DNA from 2 places in the Methylobacterium sp. AC433 genome. Region 1 is predicted to be linked to the other one. Evidence: riboswitches for the same ligand, from Rfam matches in the RefSeq annotation. Region 1 holds a riboswitch; the other holds the start of a gene.
What was found. A riboswitch is a leader RNA that binds a small molecule or an ion and turns the genes downstream of it on or off. The one in region 1 is predicted to bind cobalamin.

Region 1 (7,081 bases):
CTGCAGCTTGGCGTAGGAGATGTTCTGCCGGTCGATATAGGCGATCAGGTACATCACCCCGAGAAGCGGCATCAGCCGCAGCGTCACGGTGCGGATCGTCGCCTCGGCGACACGCGCATCCACCTGGGGAGGGGCCGGGACCATCGGGTGCTTCCTCGCCGCGCCCGTCGTGAGCCGGGCTTCGAGGCCGAGCCTAATCCCTCCGGCCGCTACAACGCTAGGGCGTGGAGGGCCTCGCAGGCGACATGCGCCTCGAGATGATCGGCCAGCCGGTCCAGCACCGCGTCGATGCCGGCCTCGTAGGCGAGACCGCTGGGGGCCGCCCCGAGGCGGGCGAGCCAGGCGCCGCGCTGGCGGTCGTCGGCGAACAGGCCGTGCACGTAGGTGCCGGTCACGCGGCCGTCGGCCGAGACCGCGCCGTCGGAGCGCCCGTCCGCGAGCCGGATCGCCGGGCGCGCCGTATCCGGCCCGGTGGTGTCGCCCACATGCATCTCGTAGCCCGCGAACGGCACGCCGTCCGGTAGGCTGGTGCCGGTGACGGCCGCGAGGTGCTTCTCCGGCGTCATCACGGTCTCGATGTCGAGGAGCCCGAGGCCCGGCACCGAGCGGGGCGCGCCCTCGATGCCGTGCGGGTCGTCGATGCGCCGGCCGAGCATCTGGTAGCCGCCGCAGAGCCCGAGCACCCGCCCGCCGCGCCGGACATGGGCGCGGATGTCGATGTCCCAGCCCTCGGCGCGGAGGGCTTCGAGGTCGTCGATGGTGGTCTTCGAGCCCGGCAGCAGCACGAGGTCGGCCACCGGGATCGGCTCGCCCGGGCGCACGAGCACCACCGCCACGTCGGGCTCGGCCCGGAGCGGGTCGAGGTCGTCGAAATTGGCGATGCGCGGCAGCACCGGCACGGCCACGACCTTGCGGCGTGCGTTGCCCGGTTCCGATCCGGCAAGCCCGAGCATATCCTCGGCCGGCAGGCGGGCCGCATCGGGAAAATGCGGGATCAGCCCGAAGCTCGGCCATCCGGTCGCCTGCGCGATGGTGGCCATGCCGTCGGCGAAGAGGCTCGGATCACCGCGGAAGCGGTTGACGAGGAAGCCCCGGATCATCGCGGCATCCGCGGGGTCGATCACCGCCTTCGTGCCGACGAGGCTGGCGATGACGCCGCCCCGGTCGATGTCGCCGAGCAGGATCACCGGCGTGCCGGTGGCGCGGGCAAAGCCCATGTTGGCGATGTCGCCGGCCCGCAGGTTGACCTCCGAGGCCGAACCGGCGCCCTCCACCACCACGAGGTCGGCCTCGGCCTTCAGGTACGAAAAGCTCTCCAGCACGGAGGCGAGGAGGCGCGGCTTCCAGGCCTGGTAGTCGCGCGCCCTGGCGGTGCCGACCATGCGGCCCTGGACCACGACCTGGCTGCCGGTCTCGCTCTGGGGCTTGAGCAGCACCGGGTTCATGTGCACCGAGAGCGCCACCCCGGCCGCCCGCGCCTGCAGCGCCTGCGCCCGCCCGATCTCGCCGCCATCGGCGGTGACGGCGGCGTTGTTCGACATGTTCTGCGGCTTGAAGGGCCGCACGGCGAGCCCGCGCCGCGCGAAGACCCGGCACAGACCGGCCACGATCAGCGACTTGCCGACATCCGAGCCGGTGCCCTGGATCATGATGGCGCGGGTCATGGCCGAGGCCGCTCCGACGGGGGCGCGGCGCAGGCCGGATCGGCCGGCCGCGCGGCGCGATGGAAGGCCAGGACGGCGGCGCCGTAGGTCTCGACGACCTCCGCGAACGGCACCCGCTCCGCCGTGAACAGCACGGCCCGGTGCCGGAACAGGTGGTCGGGGATCGCGAGGGCGCCGCAGGTCGCCGCCGGGGGCGGCGCCTGCTCCCACCCTAGCGGCAGGGGCTGCCACAGGAACTCCGCACCGACGGTCTGCCGCGTCGTGCCGAGGGCCTGGACCGCCCGGCCGAACGGCGTGTCGGTCGTCTCGAGAAGGCGGTTCATCTCCGGCGTCAGGCGTTCCGGCACGTACCAGTTGTCCGCCTCCGACAGGACGTGATCGCCGCAGGCGAGCCTCACCTGACGGTAGCGGAGGACCGTGTCCGAGCCGGCATTCAGGCGCTGCCGGGTCTCGTCCGAGGCCGGCTTGTCCACCCCGCGCTGCAGGTTCGCCGCGAGCCGGGGCGTGGCGGCCATCCCATGCTCGGCGCACCACCCTTCGAGGGTCGCGGTGGCGGAGCGGCTGGCGAGCAGCCGGGCGTTCAGCCCTTCCATCACCGCCAGGGCCTCGACGCGGCCGAGATAGGTGGCGGGCCAGGCCGGCGCGGGATCGGCGCGGAGCCCGTGGGGTCCCGTCAGCGTGGACAGCGCGACCGCAACCATGGCCACCCGCATCAGAACTCGATCCCCTCCTGCGCCTTCACCCCGGCGGCGAAGTGGTGCTTCACGCTGCCCATCTCGGTGACGAGGTCGGCGGCCTCGATCAGGGCCGGCTTGGCGTTGCGCCCCGTGACGATGACGTGGAGGTCCGGCCGGCGCGCCCGGAAAACTGCCACCACGGCGTCGAGGTCCAGGTAGTCGTAGCGCAGCGCGATGTTGAGCTCGTCCAGCACCACGAGGCGGATCGTCGGGTCGGCCATCAGGTCGAGGGCCTTGGCCCAGGCATGCTCGGCAGCGGCGATGTCGCGGGCCTTGTCCTGGGTCTCCCAGGTGAAGCCCTCGCCGAGGGTGTGCCAGTCGATCCGATCGCCGAAGGCCTTCAGCGCGTGCTTCTCGCCCGTGTCCCAGGCCCCCTTGATGAACTGCACCACGCCGACCCGCCAGCCGTGGCCGAGCGCCCGCAGCATCAACCCGAGAGCCGCCGTGGTCTTGCCCTTGCCCGGGCCGGTATTGACGATGAGGAGACCCTTCTCGATCGTCTTCTCCGCGACCTCGGCGTCCTGCACGGCCTTGCGCTTCTCCATCTTCTCGCGATGGCGTTCGGCGTCCGTCATGGGGTGGCTCCGGGTTGGGGTTTCACGATCAGGGGAAGGCCCGCCACCGTGAGCACCACGCGGTCCGCCTGCGCCGCGAGGCGCTGGTGCAGGCGCCCGGCGGCGTCGCGAAAACGGCGGGCGAGCGCGTTGTCCGGCACGATCCCGAGGCCGACCTCGCTGCCGACCAGGACCACCGGGCCGGGAGCCGCCGCGCAGGCCGCGAGCAGCGCGGCGGTGGCGGCCTCCAGGTCGGCCTCGGACAGGATCAGGTTGGTGAGCCAGAGGGTCAGGCAATCGACGAGCACCGGCCCGGTCGCGGCGGCGACCGCCTCGGCCAAGGCGAGGGGCACGTCCTGCGTGATCCAGCCGTCCGGGCGGCGGGCGCGGTGGAGCGCGATGCGCTCGCGCATCTCGTCGTCCCAGGCCCGGGCGGTGGCGAGGTAGAGCCAGGGTCGAGGGGACGCCTCGATCAGCGCCTCGGCGTGGGCGCTCTTGCCCGAGCGCGCGCCGCCGAGCACGAGGGTCATTCGGGGCGTGGGGTGGGGCATGCGGAATGCTGTGCCCGAAATCGGGGCTCGAGGTCAAAGGCGGGAAACCCGCCGGGGTCGCGTTGTCAGCGGATCGGCAACCGCGTAGAAGCGTGGATCGGACGGTGCCCCGGGAACGGGGTGAAAAGGGAATGCGGTGAGGGGGCGACCCTGAAACCGCGGCTGCCCCCGCAACTGTGAGCGGAGACGGGACTGCCATCGGCCACTGGAGCGATCCGGGAAGGCGGCAGGACCAGCGACCCGCGAGCCAGGAGACCTGCCGTCCAGAGGGGACCATCGTCCCACCCGCTCGATGACGGCCGCCGGCGGGGCGGCCAGGAGATGAACGCGATGTCGACCAACACCCTCGTCCTGACCGGCACCCGCACCAACGAGCGCCTCGGCGCCGTGCTCGTGGCCGCCTTCCTCGGCCTCGGCCTCGTGTTCATGGCGGGCTTCGCCCCCGCGATGGCGCTGCACAACGCGGCCCACGACTTCCGGCACAGCCAGAACTTCCCCTGCCACTGAGCGCATCCGCTTAAGGCAGACACCCCCATGATCATCCGGCTCGTGTCGGCGGCCCTGGTCGCCGGCTTCCTCGCGGCTGTCGTCGCGACGGTCCTGCAGCTCGCGCTCACCTCGCCGCTCATCATCGCGGCCGAGCGCTACGAGACGCAGGCCTCCACCGCTGAACCGGCCCTGCTGTCGTCCGCCGCGCTGATCGTGCGGGTGCACGGTGGGCACGATCACGGCACCAAGGATCCTTCGGTGGCGGGCGGCGAGGTCGCGCCCGACTGGCAGCCCGGCCCCGGCCTGCCCCGCATGGCCTTCACGGCGCTCGCCACCCTGGTGGGCGGCGTCGGCTACGCGCTCCTGCTCGGCGCCGTCCTGCTGGCCTGCAACCGCGAGCCCAACCCCGAGACGGGCCTGCGCTTCGCCATCGGGGGCTTCCTCGCGGTGGCGCTGGCCCCCGCCCTCGGCCTCGCGCCGGAACTGCCCGGCATGGAGGCCGCGCCCCTGGCCGACCGCCAGTTCTGGTGGGTGATGACCGCCGCGGCCACCGCCATGGGGCTGTATCTCATCGCGATCCGGCGGGCGCCGATCACCATCGCGGGCGGCATCGTCCTCCTCGTCGCGCCGCATCTCGCGGGCGCGCCGGAGGCGAGCCACGCCGCCTCGAACCTGCCGGCCTCCTACGCGGCGCAGTTCGCCGCGCGCTCGCTGGGCATCGCCTTCGTGTTCTGGGCGGTGATCGGGCTGGCCTATGGCTGGGCCTGGGGCCTGTTCGGCCGGAGCCGGGCCGTTCATGCCTGAGCCCGAGACCGCCGCGCCCGTCACCCTCTACGTCTGCGCCACCTGCCGGGCGGCGGGCGACGCGTCGGAGCCGCGCGCCGGCGCGCGGCTGCTCGCCGCCCTCCAGGAGGCCGTGAGCGCCGGCGGCCACCCCGGCATCGCGGTCGAGAGCGTCGAATGCCTCTCGGTCTGCAAGCGGCCCTGCACGGTGGCGGTGGCGTCGCAGGGGCGCTGGACCTACGTCTACGGCGACCTCGACCCGGTGGAATCCGCCGCCACCATCCTGGACGGCCTCGCCCTCTATGCCGAGACGCCGGACGGCATCGTGCCGTGGAAGGCGAGGCCCCAGGAATTCCGCAAGGGCGTCGTCGCCCGCATCCCGCCGTTCCCCGCTCCCTCGCCGCCCGTCGCGGCGCCCCCCCATCCGGACGCCGCCGAATGACCCTCGTCGCCAAGATCCCCTGCACCATCGTCACCGGCTTCCTCGGGGCCGGCAAGACCACCCTGGTGCGCCACCTCGTGGAGAACGCCAACGGGCGGCGCCTCGCCATCATCGTCAACGAGTTCGGCGATATCGGCTTCGACGGCTCGTTCCTGGCCGCCTGCGGCATTGAGGGCTGCGGGGACGAGGATATCGTCGAGCTCGCCAACGGCTGCATCTGCTGCACCGTGGCGGACGACTTCGTGCCGGCCCTGAACAAGCTCCTCGACCGGGCCGATCCGCCCGAGCACATCCTCATCGAGACCTCGGGCCTCGCCCTGCCGAAGCCCCTGGTCCAGGCCTTCCAGTGGCCGGCGATCCGCTCGCGCGTGACGGTGGACGGCGTGGTCGCGGTCATCGACGGTCCCGCCGTGGCCGCCGGCTTCTTCGCCGACGATCCGGCGGCGCTGGCCGCCCAGCGCGCGGACGACGCCAGCGTCGATCACGACAATCCCCTGGAGGAGGTGTTCGAGGACCAGCTCCTCTGTGCGGACCTCGTGGTGATGAACAAGACCGACCTCCTCGACGAGGCCGGGCGCGCCAAGGTCCGCGCCGAGGTGGCCGGGCACCTGCCCCGCGCGGTGAAGATGGTGGAGGCCGAGCACGGCCGCCTCGACCCGCGCGTGATCCTGGGGATCGAGGCCGCGGCCGAGGACGACCTCGACGCGCGCCCCTCCCACCACGGCGAGGGCGAGGACCACGACCACGACGACTTCGACTCGGTGGCGCTGCCGGTGGCGGCCGCGGCCTCCGCCGAGGACCTCGCGATCCGCGTCGCCCGCGCCGCCGAGACCGAGGGCGTGCTGCGCATCAAGGGCTTCGCCGAGGTGACCGGCAAGCCGATGCGGCTCGTGGTCCAGGGCGTGGGCGCCCGCATCGCCCACCATTACGACCGTCCCTGGAGATCCACCGAGCCGCGCGACGGCCGCCTCGTGGTGATCGGCCTGAAGGGCTTCGATCAGGGCGCCGTCGCCGAGGCCCTGGCGGGATGAGCCGCCGCGCGGCCCTGCGGCGTGGCGCGGCCGGCTGCCGGCGGCCGCCGCTGGCCGCCTTCGGCCTCGCGGCGCTGATCGGCCTCGGAGGCTGCACGGATTCCAAGGAACGGCCCGCCCCCGACGCGGCCCGCAACGCCGCCCCGGTCAGCCCGGTCGCCCAGGCCCAGCGGAACGCCGCCAGACTCGCCTACGCGCACGACCTGACCATCGGCCTGCCGGCGGATCGCGTCGGCGCGCATTTCACGGCGGCGCGGGACCGCTGCCTGACCGGGACCGCACCGGGCTGCGTATTGGTGTCCGCGTCACTCGAGGAGGGCTCGCGCCCGTCCGGCCGGCCCCAGGCGCAGATCCAGGTCCGGCTTCCCCACGCGGCGGTGGACGCGTACGTCGCCTTTCTCACGGCGCCCCTGCCGGGCGAGCAGCCGGGCGACGTCGTCGTGCGGCGCCAGGCGACGCGGGCCGACGACCTGACCCGCGCCATCGAGGACGGCGAGCGGCGCCTCGCGCAGCGCACCGCCTATCGCGAGCGCCTCGACGCCCTGGCGGCCAAGCCCGATACCCGCGTCGAGGACCTCATCCGGATCGCGCAGGAGCTGGCCCAGGTCCAGTCCCAGATCGAGGAGGGCGAGGCCCAGCAGCGCGGGCTCCAGCAGCGGGTCGACACCGAAACCGTCGCCGTCGCCTTCCGGGCGGACCAGGCCCGTTCCGGCCCCCTGGCGCCGGTGCAGGAGGCCTGGGATCAGGCCGGTGCCACCCTCGGGGCGAGCGCGGGGGCCGCCCTGCGCTTCGCCATCGTGAGCCTGCCCTGGCTCCCCCTCGTCGCTCTC
Region 2 (7,081 bases), on a different contig from region 1:
GCGGAAGAGCGGCGACGTTCGAATGTTGGAGGATGCCCTCGGCAGGACGAAGGGGCGTGCCGAGATCCTGGCGTGCCGAGATCCTGGCTTGCCGAGTCGAGCCGGAGCTTGCCGAGTCGAGCCGAACGGTGACGGCGCGTGGGAAGCGTGACACCCGACGCCGCCGGGTCACCGGGACAGCCGGCGTCCGCCCGGATCTCGCATCGATCCGGAAGCGAGCAGGCTGCATTCCATCCGAAGACCTTAGCTCCGCTCCCGTCCCGGGTCGGCCTCAGGCAGGCCTCTCCGAGTCCCGCGAAGCGGACGTTCGATCCTGGACTACAGGTAGCTCAGGCCCGACCAGGCGCCGCGGCGCTTCAGGCCGACCATCCAGCGGCAGGCGAGCCAGAGCGGCGGGACGAGGGCGGCGGCGATCAGCCAGATCTGCACCGGTGCCCCGGCCTCGAGCCGACCGGAGGGTCCGGCGAGGCCGAGCGCGAGGGCGCCGTCATGGAGCAGGCGCAGCAGCCAGAGATGCGCGAGGTAGAAGAACAGCGGCGCCCCCCCGAAGATGTGCAGAACTCCGAGGCTTCGCGCCGGCACGGCCTCGAACAGGGCGAGGAGCCCAAGGCCGAGGCCCAAGGTCAGCAGCAGGAAGTCGGCCGAGGGCGGGTACTTGGTCAGGTTCAGGAAGGAGAGGGCCGTCAGGAGAGGCGTCGCCCCCGTCTGCCACGGCACCGGTTCGCCGTAACCGTTGAGACCTCGTAGGATGAGGAAAGCGGCGAGCGCCGCCCCGCCGAGCGCCAGGAGCCCCGCGCGGCGGGTGGCCGGCCCGACCGGTCCGGCGAAGAGCGGCGCGAGGGCGTAGCCCGCCGCGATCACGCCGAACCAGGGCAGGACGGGATAGGAGGTGCGCGCCACGCCCCAGGGCGATCCGATGAAGCCGCGCTGGTGCAGGATCGACCAGAGCACGTAGCCGGTGTCGCCGGATTGGAGCACGAGCCCATCGAGCAGGTTGTGGCCGAGCATCACCGCGAGGGCGAAGAGGATCAGGACCAAGCGGGGCAGCCAGAGCAGGGCGGCCAGCGCCACCATGCTGAGGCCGATGGCCCAGATCACCTGAAGGTAGAGGATCGGCGGCGTCAGGCTTCGGGTCCAGGCGAGGCTGACCAGCGTCACCTCGAGGAGGATCAGCAGGAGGCCGCGCTTGAGCAGGAAGGCGCTGGCCGCACGCCGGTTGCCGTGCTTCCGGGCGTAGAGGCTGGCCGAGAGGCCGGTGAGCAGGATGAAGACCGGGGCGCAGAGATGCGAGGTCAGCCGCGTCAGCGCGAGATCGGGCGGGGTCACGGCGAGGTCCATGGGATCGCGGACCTGGGCATGCAGGTAGACGAACTCCCGCACGTGGTCGACGAGCATGAGCAGCATGACGAGGCCGCGCAGGGCATCGATCGAGACGATGCGGTCCCCCGAGAGCGGGCGGGTCGTCGGAGCGCGCTCGGCCATCAGAACCGTGCCGTGATGCTGACGGTGACCCGACGCGGTTCGCCGACGCCGACCCAGAAGCTGTTGTAGGAGCGCTCGTAATAGGTCTCGTCGAAGATGTTGTCGACGTTGATCCCGAAGCGCAGGTTCCCGTAGCGGTAGTAGGCCAGCGCGTCCGTCAGGACGTAGCCCGGCAGGCGGAAGCGCTCGTTGCCGCTGTCGCCGAGGCGCGAGCCGACGGCCCGGAACCCGCCGCCGATGCCGAAGCCCTTCCAGTCGCCGGCCTGAACCTCGTAGATGCCGAGCAGGGAGCCGCTGTGGCGCGGGATGTCGAGGAGCGGCGAGCCCACCCGCAGGACCGCGTCGCGGGTGACCGCCGCATCGATGAAGGCGTAGCCGCCGATCACCCGGAACTCCGGCGTGACCTGCCCGACGAGGCTGACGTCGAAGCCCCGGCTGCGCACGGCGCCGGCGGCGATCTGGAAGAAGAAGTCCGCCGGGTCGGTGGTCAGCACGTTCTGCTTCTCGATGTGGAAGGCGGCCGCCGTGACGCTCAGGCCGTCGAAGAGGTCGAGCTTGGCCCCGACCTCGTAGGCGAACCCGGTCTCGGGCGCGAAGGGCCGGGAAGCGCTGTCGAAGCCGGTGTTGGGGCGGAACGAGGCGGCGACGTTGCCGTAGAGGGAAAGGAACGACAGCGGCTGGTAGACCAGGCCGGCCCGCGGCGAGAAGCCGGTGCGGTCCTGCTCGGTCCGCTCGTCCGCGACCTTGTCCCGGAAGGTCTGGTTGTAGAAGTCGGTCCGGTTGCCCAGCAGCAGCTTCCATTCCGGGCTCAGGGCGACCTGGTCCTGGAGATAGACGGCCGTGTTGCCGACGTTCTCGCTGGCGCTGTAGCGACGCGTGAAGGGGGGCTTGGCCTGTCCGTAGACGGGATCGAACAGGTCGAGGGCGAAGGGGTCGAGGCGCGGGGTCGAGCGCTGCAGGTTCTCGGTGCTGTTGTAGCGCTCGTGCTCCAGGCCGAGCAGCAGGGTGTGGGCGAAGGGCCCGGTCTCGAAGCGGCCGACGAGTTCGGCCTGGCCGATGGCGACACCCCAGGTGAAGTCGTGCCGGCGGAACTCGCGCAGGAGCGTGCGGCCATCGTCGAGGATGCCGGTCGCACCAGTCTGCGGGCCCGTGAGGCTGCCGGTGTTGAAGTGGCCGGCGACCCGCAGCTGCCAGTCGGTGTTGAAGGCGTGCTCCAGCCGGACCTGCAGCAGAGCGCTCTCCGACACGGAATCGTCGCCCGGCTCACCGAAGAAGCGGGAGCGTGGCACGAGACCGAGGCGATTGTTCACCGAGACCGTGCCGCGGTCGAAGGTCTGGCGGTTGCGCAGGTACTGGGCTTCGACGGTGATCTTGGTGTCGGGCGTCACCTGCCAGCTCACCACGGGCGCGACCAGCACGCGGTCGCCGTCGACGAAGTCGCGAAAGCTGTCCTGGCGGGCGAGCACGCCGTTGAAGCGATAGAGAACGCTGCCGTCCTCGCTCAGTGCGCCGCCGGCATCCACCGTCGTGCGGGCGGTGCCGAAGCTGCCGAACAGCGTGCCCATCTCCACGAAGGGCCGGGCCACGGGCTGCTTGGTCAGGATGTTGACCGTGCCGCCCGGGTCGCTGCGGCCGTAGAGGGCACCGGCCGGGCCCTTCAGGACCTCGATGGACTGGACGTTCTGGGTGTCCGGCGCGCCGTTGTAGCCGCGGGCGATGTTGAAGCCATTCTGGAAGATGTCCTGGGTGGCGAAGCCCCGCACCGAGTAGAGGGCGAGGTTCTGGGCGCCGAAATCGTTCTGCTTGCCCACCCCCGGCACGTAGTCGAGGGCGCGCTCGACCCGGGTCGCGGCGGTGTCGACCAGGACTTCGCGGGGCACCACGTCCACCTGCTGCGGCACGTCGCGACGCGGCGTCACCGTCTTGGTCCCGCTGTAGAGCTCGGGCACCCGATAGGTCGGCGTGGCGGTGAAGGTGCCCTCGACCGAGAGCGCGTCGAGCACCACGGCGGTCTCGCCGGAGCGCGCCCCCTGGGCCGCGACGACGGAGGGGATCGCACAGGTCAACACCAGGGCGGGCCAAAACGGATTCGATGGACGACGGGACAAGACGGACGGCCTCGGCAGTGGCACGTCACCGCGAACGAGGCCGAAGCACGCGCGACGCGCATGCTCCCGCACCCGCCGGGGCACCCCGCCCAGCGCGTTTCGCGTGTGACCACGACTGACGGCAGGTCTCCTGGCTCGCGGGTCACCGCCCTCTCATCGTCTTCCCAGGTGCCGAGGCACCCAGTGACGTGTTGATGATGGGCTCGCCGCTCACAGTTGCGGGGGCAGCCGCGGCATCGGGTTTGCAACCCTCACCGCGTTCCCTTTTGATCCTCCGGGGAGGAACCGTCGAGGACAAGGAGCCCGAAGAGGCGGTTCGCCGTCAATGGCACTCCGAGGCTTTCCCATCGCATGTGCTTCGACGGTGACATGCCGGCGCTCACGACGATTGGCTCAGGGCTCCTCGGCGTCCGCATCTCGACTTCTTCGCCTCGAAGCGGACCGTCGGGACGCGCCCCGACATCCACGCGGCGTCTCGCGATCCGGACATCGGCCGGGCACGAAGACGTGCGAAGGCGGACGGAATCCAGCCTCGATACGGAGCCCACGCGCGAAACACCTTGGCCATGAGCCGAGCCCCCCTGGGCAGCGCCGCCGAGGGGATGGATCGGACGGGCTCCCGGAGCCTGCGACGGATCCGGATCGCCAGGCCCACGGGTGGACGCTGCGCTGACCGTCCGCATCCGGTACCGGCGCCCGTGAGCCGTGCGGTGCTCGGCAAGGTCGGAGGGTCGCACAGGGCGGATGTGCTCCGGCCGCAAGGCCAGGGAGGAGCCGGCGTCGCGCTGGAGGCACGCGCTTCGGTCTCCGCGCCGGGACCTCGAGCCCGTCCCGCCGTCACCGGCGATTGCGGGCTTCACCGCGTGAAGCTGATGGGCACGTCGCTGTCCGGGTGCCGGAAGATCCCCATGCGGATCCCGTAGATGGCTTCGAGGGATTCCGGCGTGAGGAGGTCGTCCGGAGAGCCGCGCCGAATGAGGCGCCCGCCGTGGAGGGCGAGGATCTCGTCGCAGTAGCGCGCCGCCAAGTTGATGTCGTGCAGGACCACCAGCACCGTGACGCCGCGCGCGTCGGCGAGCCGCCGGACCAGGGCCATCACGTCGACCTGATGCGCGACGTCGAGGGCCGAGATCGGCTCGTCGAGGAGGAGGCAGCCGGCATCCTGCGCCACCAGCATGGCGAGCCAGACCCGCTGGCGCTCGCCCCCCGAGAGGCTGTCGACGAGACGCTCGGCGAAGGCCTCCGTGTCGGTGAGGGACATCGCCTCGGTGACCATCCGGCGGTCGGCGGCACCGACCCGCCCCAGGGCTCCGTGCCAGGGATAGCGACCCATGGCGACGAGCTCGCGCACCAGCAATCCCGGCGCCTGGGGCGTCGCCTGCGGCAGGTAGGCGACGGCGCGCGCGAAGGCCCGGTCGCCCCAGGCATCGAGGGCGCGGCCCCGGAAGCTGATGCGGCCCCCGCTGGGGCGCTGCTGGCGGCCCAGCAGCTTGATCAGGGTCGATTTGCCGGAGCCGTTATGCCCCACGAGGCCGACGACGCCCCGGCTCGGCAGGTCGAGGGTGAGGGGGGCGAGGAGCTGGCGCCCGGGCACCGCGAACGACACCCCATCGAGCCGGTAGCCCACCGCGTCCCCCGCCGGCGGGACGGCCCCGGGGGCATCGGCGGGTGGAATGGCCGTGGCGATCATCCGGGATGGTCCGTCGAGGCGTGAGGTCGGGCGGGGCGGGATCAGGCCGAGGCGCGGGCCTGGGGAGCGTCCTTCAGCAGCGCTTGCGCGATCTCCTGCCCGCGAACCACCAGGATGGAAAGCAGGGTGTCGCTCAGGCCGTGGCTCTCCTCGCTGAAACCCTGCAGGTAGATGGCCGGCTCGAAGCCGGGCCGGGTCCGCAGGCGGTAATCGCGATCGACGCCCCCGTCCGCGAGGTAGGGCTCCAGGGCCGGCATCAGGGACTGGACCCGGTCGCGCCGATAGCCGGTGGCCAGGATCACCGCGTCGTAGCGGTCGCGGCGGCGCGCGCCGGTGGCCTCGTCGACGAGGTCGAGCGCGACCTGCGGGCCGTGGTCGGTCACGGCCTCCACGCGGGTCCGCCGGTGCAGGGCGTGCCGGGCCGTGCCCACGACCTTCTGCTGGTAGAGGATCTCGTAGATCCGGGTCAGGAGGTCCCCGTCGATCACCGAGTAGTTGGTGCCGCGGAATTCCTCGATCAGCGCGCTGCGGCCCGAATCGGGCTGGCCGTAGACGAAGTCGGTGAAGTCGGGATTGAAGATCTCGTTGACGAAAGGGCTGTCGTCGGCGGGCTTCAGGGCCTGGCCGCGGAAGATCATGTCGACCTGCGCGCCCGGCAGCCGGCTCTGGAGGTCGAGGAACAGTTCGGCGGCGGTCTGGCCGGCGCCGATCACGGCGATGCGCGGCGAGGGGGCGGCGAGGGGGAGCGCGTCGATGCTCCGAAGGTAGCCTGAGGAATGGAACACGCGCGGATTGCCCTGAGAGCCCGCGAAGGCCTCCGGAATGCGCGGCTCGCCGCCCGTGGCGAGGACGACGGCGCGGGTCCGGCGCCGGCGCTCGCGCCCGGCGCCGTCCACCGAGCGCACGACGAGGTGGCGCACCGTCTCGCCCGTCCGCTCCGGCTCTACCGCCAGGACGGTCTCGCCGTAATCGCACCGGTCGGCGAAGTGGGACGCCACCCAGCGCAGGTAGTCGTTGAACTCGATCCGGCTCGGATAGAACGACTTGCGGTTGATGTAGTCGGTCAGCCGGCCGTGCACGTGGAGGTAATTGATGAAGCTGAACGGGCTCGTCGGGTCGCGCAGGGTGACGAGATCCTTCAGGAACGAGATCTGCATGCCGCTGTCGGGCAGCAGCATGCCCCCGTGCCAGAGAAACTCGGGCTGGCGCTCCAGGTAGCGCACCCGGGCGGGGCGCCCGCTCCGGCGGCCGGCCTCGTCGAGGGCGATGGCGAGGGCGAGGTTCGACGGGCCGAAGCCGATCCCGATCACGTCCTGCACGGCGCCGCCCGGTCCCTCACCGCCGAAGGAGAAGGCCTCCGCCTCGGGGACCGGGCTTCGAAGGCTCAGGGCGGCGTCGGACTGATAGCCTTCTGTCATGCGGCGGCTCCCAGCGCGCGGTCTGCGATTGTCGCGTCGTCCCCGCGCGCGGGCTGCGCCTGCGGCAGGTTCGGCGCCCACAGCCGCTCGCCGAAGAAGCGCTCGCGCAGCAGCATCACCAGGGCGGCGCGCTTGTGCGGGAAGTCGAAGGTCTTGATGCGGGCGAAGCCCGAGCGTTCGAGGTTGCGCAGCTGCTGGACGTGATCGGCCCGGGGCTCGCCGACGATCCGGTCGGTGCGCGCATCGTCGAGGAAGAGGGCGTGCATCAGCGAGGGCAGCCAGGCGGAGACGTAGGGCCGGCCACGGAACCGGTCCTCGCCCACCAGCACGTGCCAGCCGCGATCGTAGTCGCGCACCTCGTAGAACGGCGCGAGGCGGTTCTC

Region 2: another riboswitch for cobalamin. It lies ahead of AC0IWM_RS13110 (TonB-dependent siderophore receptor); the one in region 1 lies ahead of AC0IWM_RS04170 (CbtB domain-containing protein).

What each region holds. Positions count from the first base shown of each region.
Region 1 is NZ_CEEDBN010000002.1:133,460-140,540, reverse strand. It holds partial or broken gene AC0IWM_RS04195 (MFS transporter) at 1-144, opposite strand, end outside; gene AC0IWM_RS04190 (cobyric acid synthase) at 210-1,664, opposite strand; gene AC0IWM_RS04185 (hypothetical protein) at 1,661-2,377, opposite strand; gene cobO (cob(I)yrinic acid a,c-diamide adenosyltransferase) at 2,377-2,976, opposite strand; gene cobU (bifunctional adenosylcobinamide kinase/adenosylcobinamide-phosphate guanylyltransferase) at 2,973-3,506, opposite strand; cobalamin riboswitch at 3,592-3,784, shown strand; gene AC0IWM_RS04170 (CbtB domain-containing protein) at 3,837-4,013, shown strand; gene AC0IWM_RS04165 (CbtA family protein) at 4,041-4,799, shown strand; gene AC0IWM_RS04160 (DUF1636 family protein) at 4,792-5,220, shown strand; gene cobW (cobalamin biosynthesis protein CobW) at 5,217-6,251, shown strand; gene AC0IWM_RS04150 (DUF4349 domain-containing protein) at 6,248-7,081, shown strand, end outside.
Region 2 is NZ_CEEDBN010000007.1:230,732-237,812, forward strand. It holds gene AC0IWM_RS13105 (acetyltransferase domain-containing protein) at 319-1,482, opposite strand; gene AC0IWM_RS13110 (TonB-dependent siderophore receptor) at 1,482-3,551, opposite strand; cobalamin riboswitch at 3,694-3,895, opposite strand; gene AC0IWM_RS13115 (ATP-binding cassette domain-containing protein) at 4,447-5,280, opposite strand; gene AC0IWM_RS13120 (lysine N(6)-hydroxylase/L-ornithine N(5)-oxygenase family protein) at 5,322-6,698, opposite strand; gene AC0IWM_RS13125 (GNAT family N-acetyltransferase) at 6,695-7,081, opposite strand, start outside.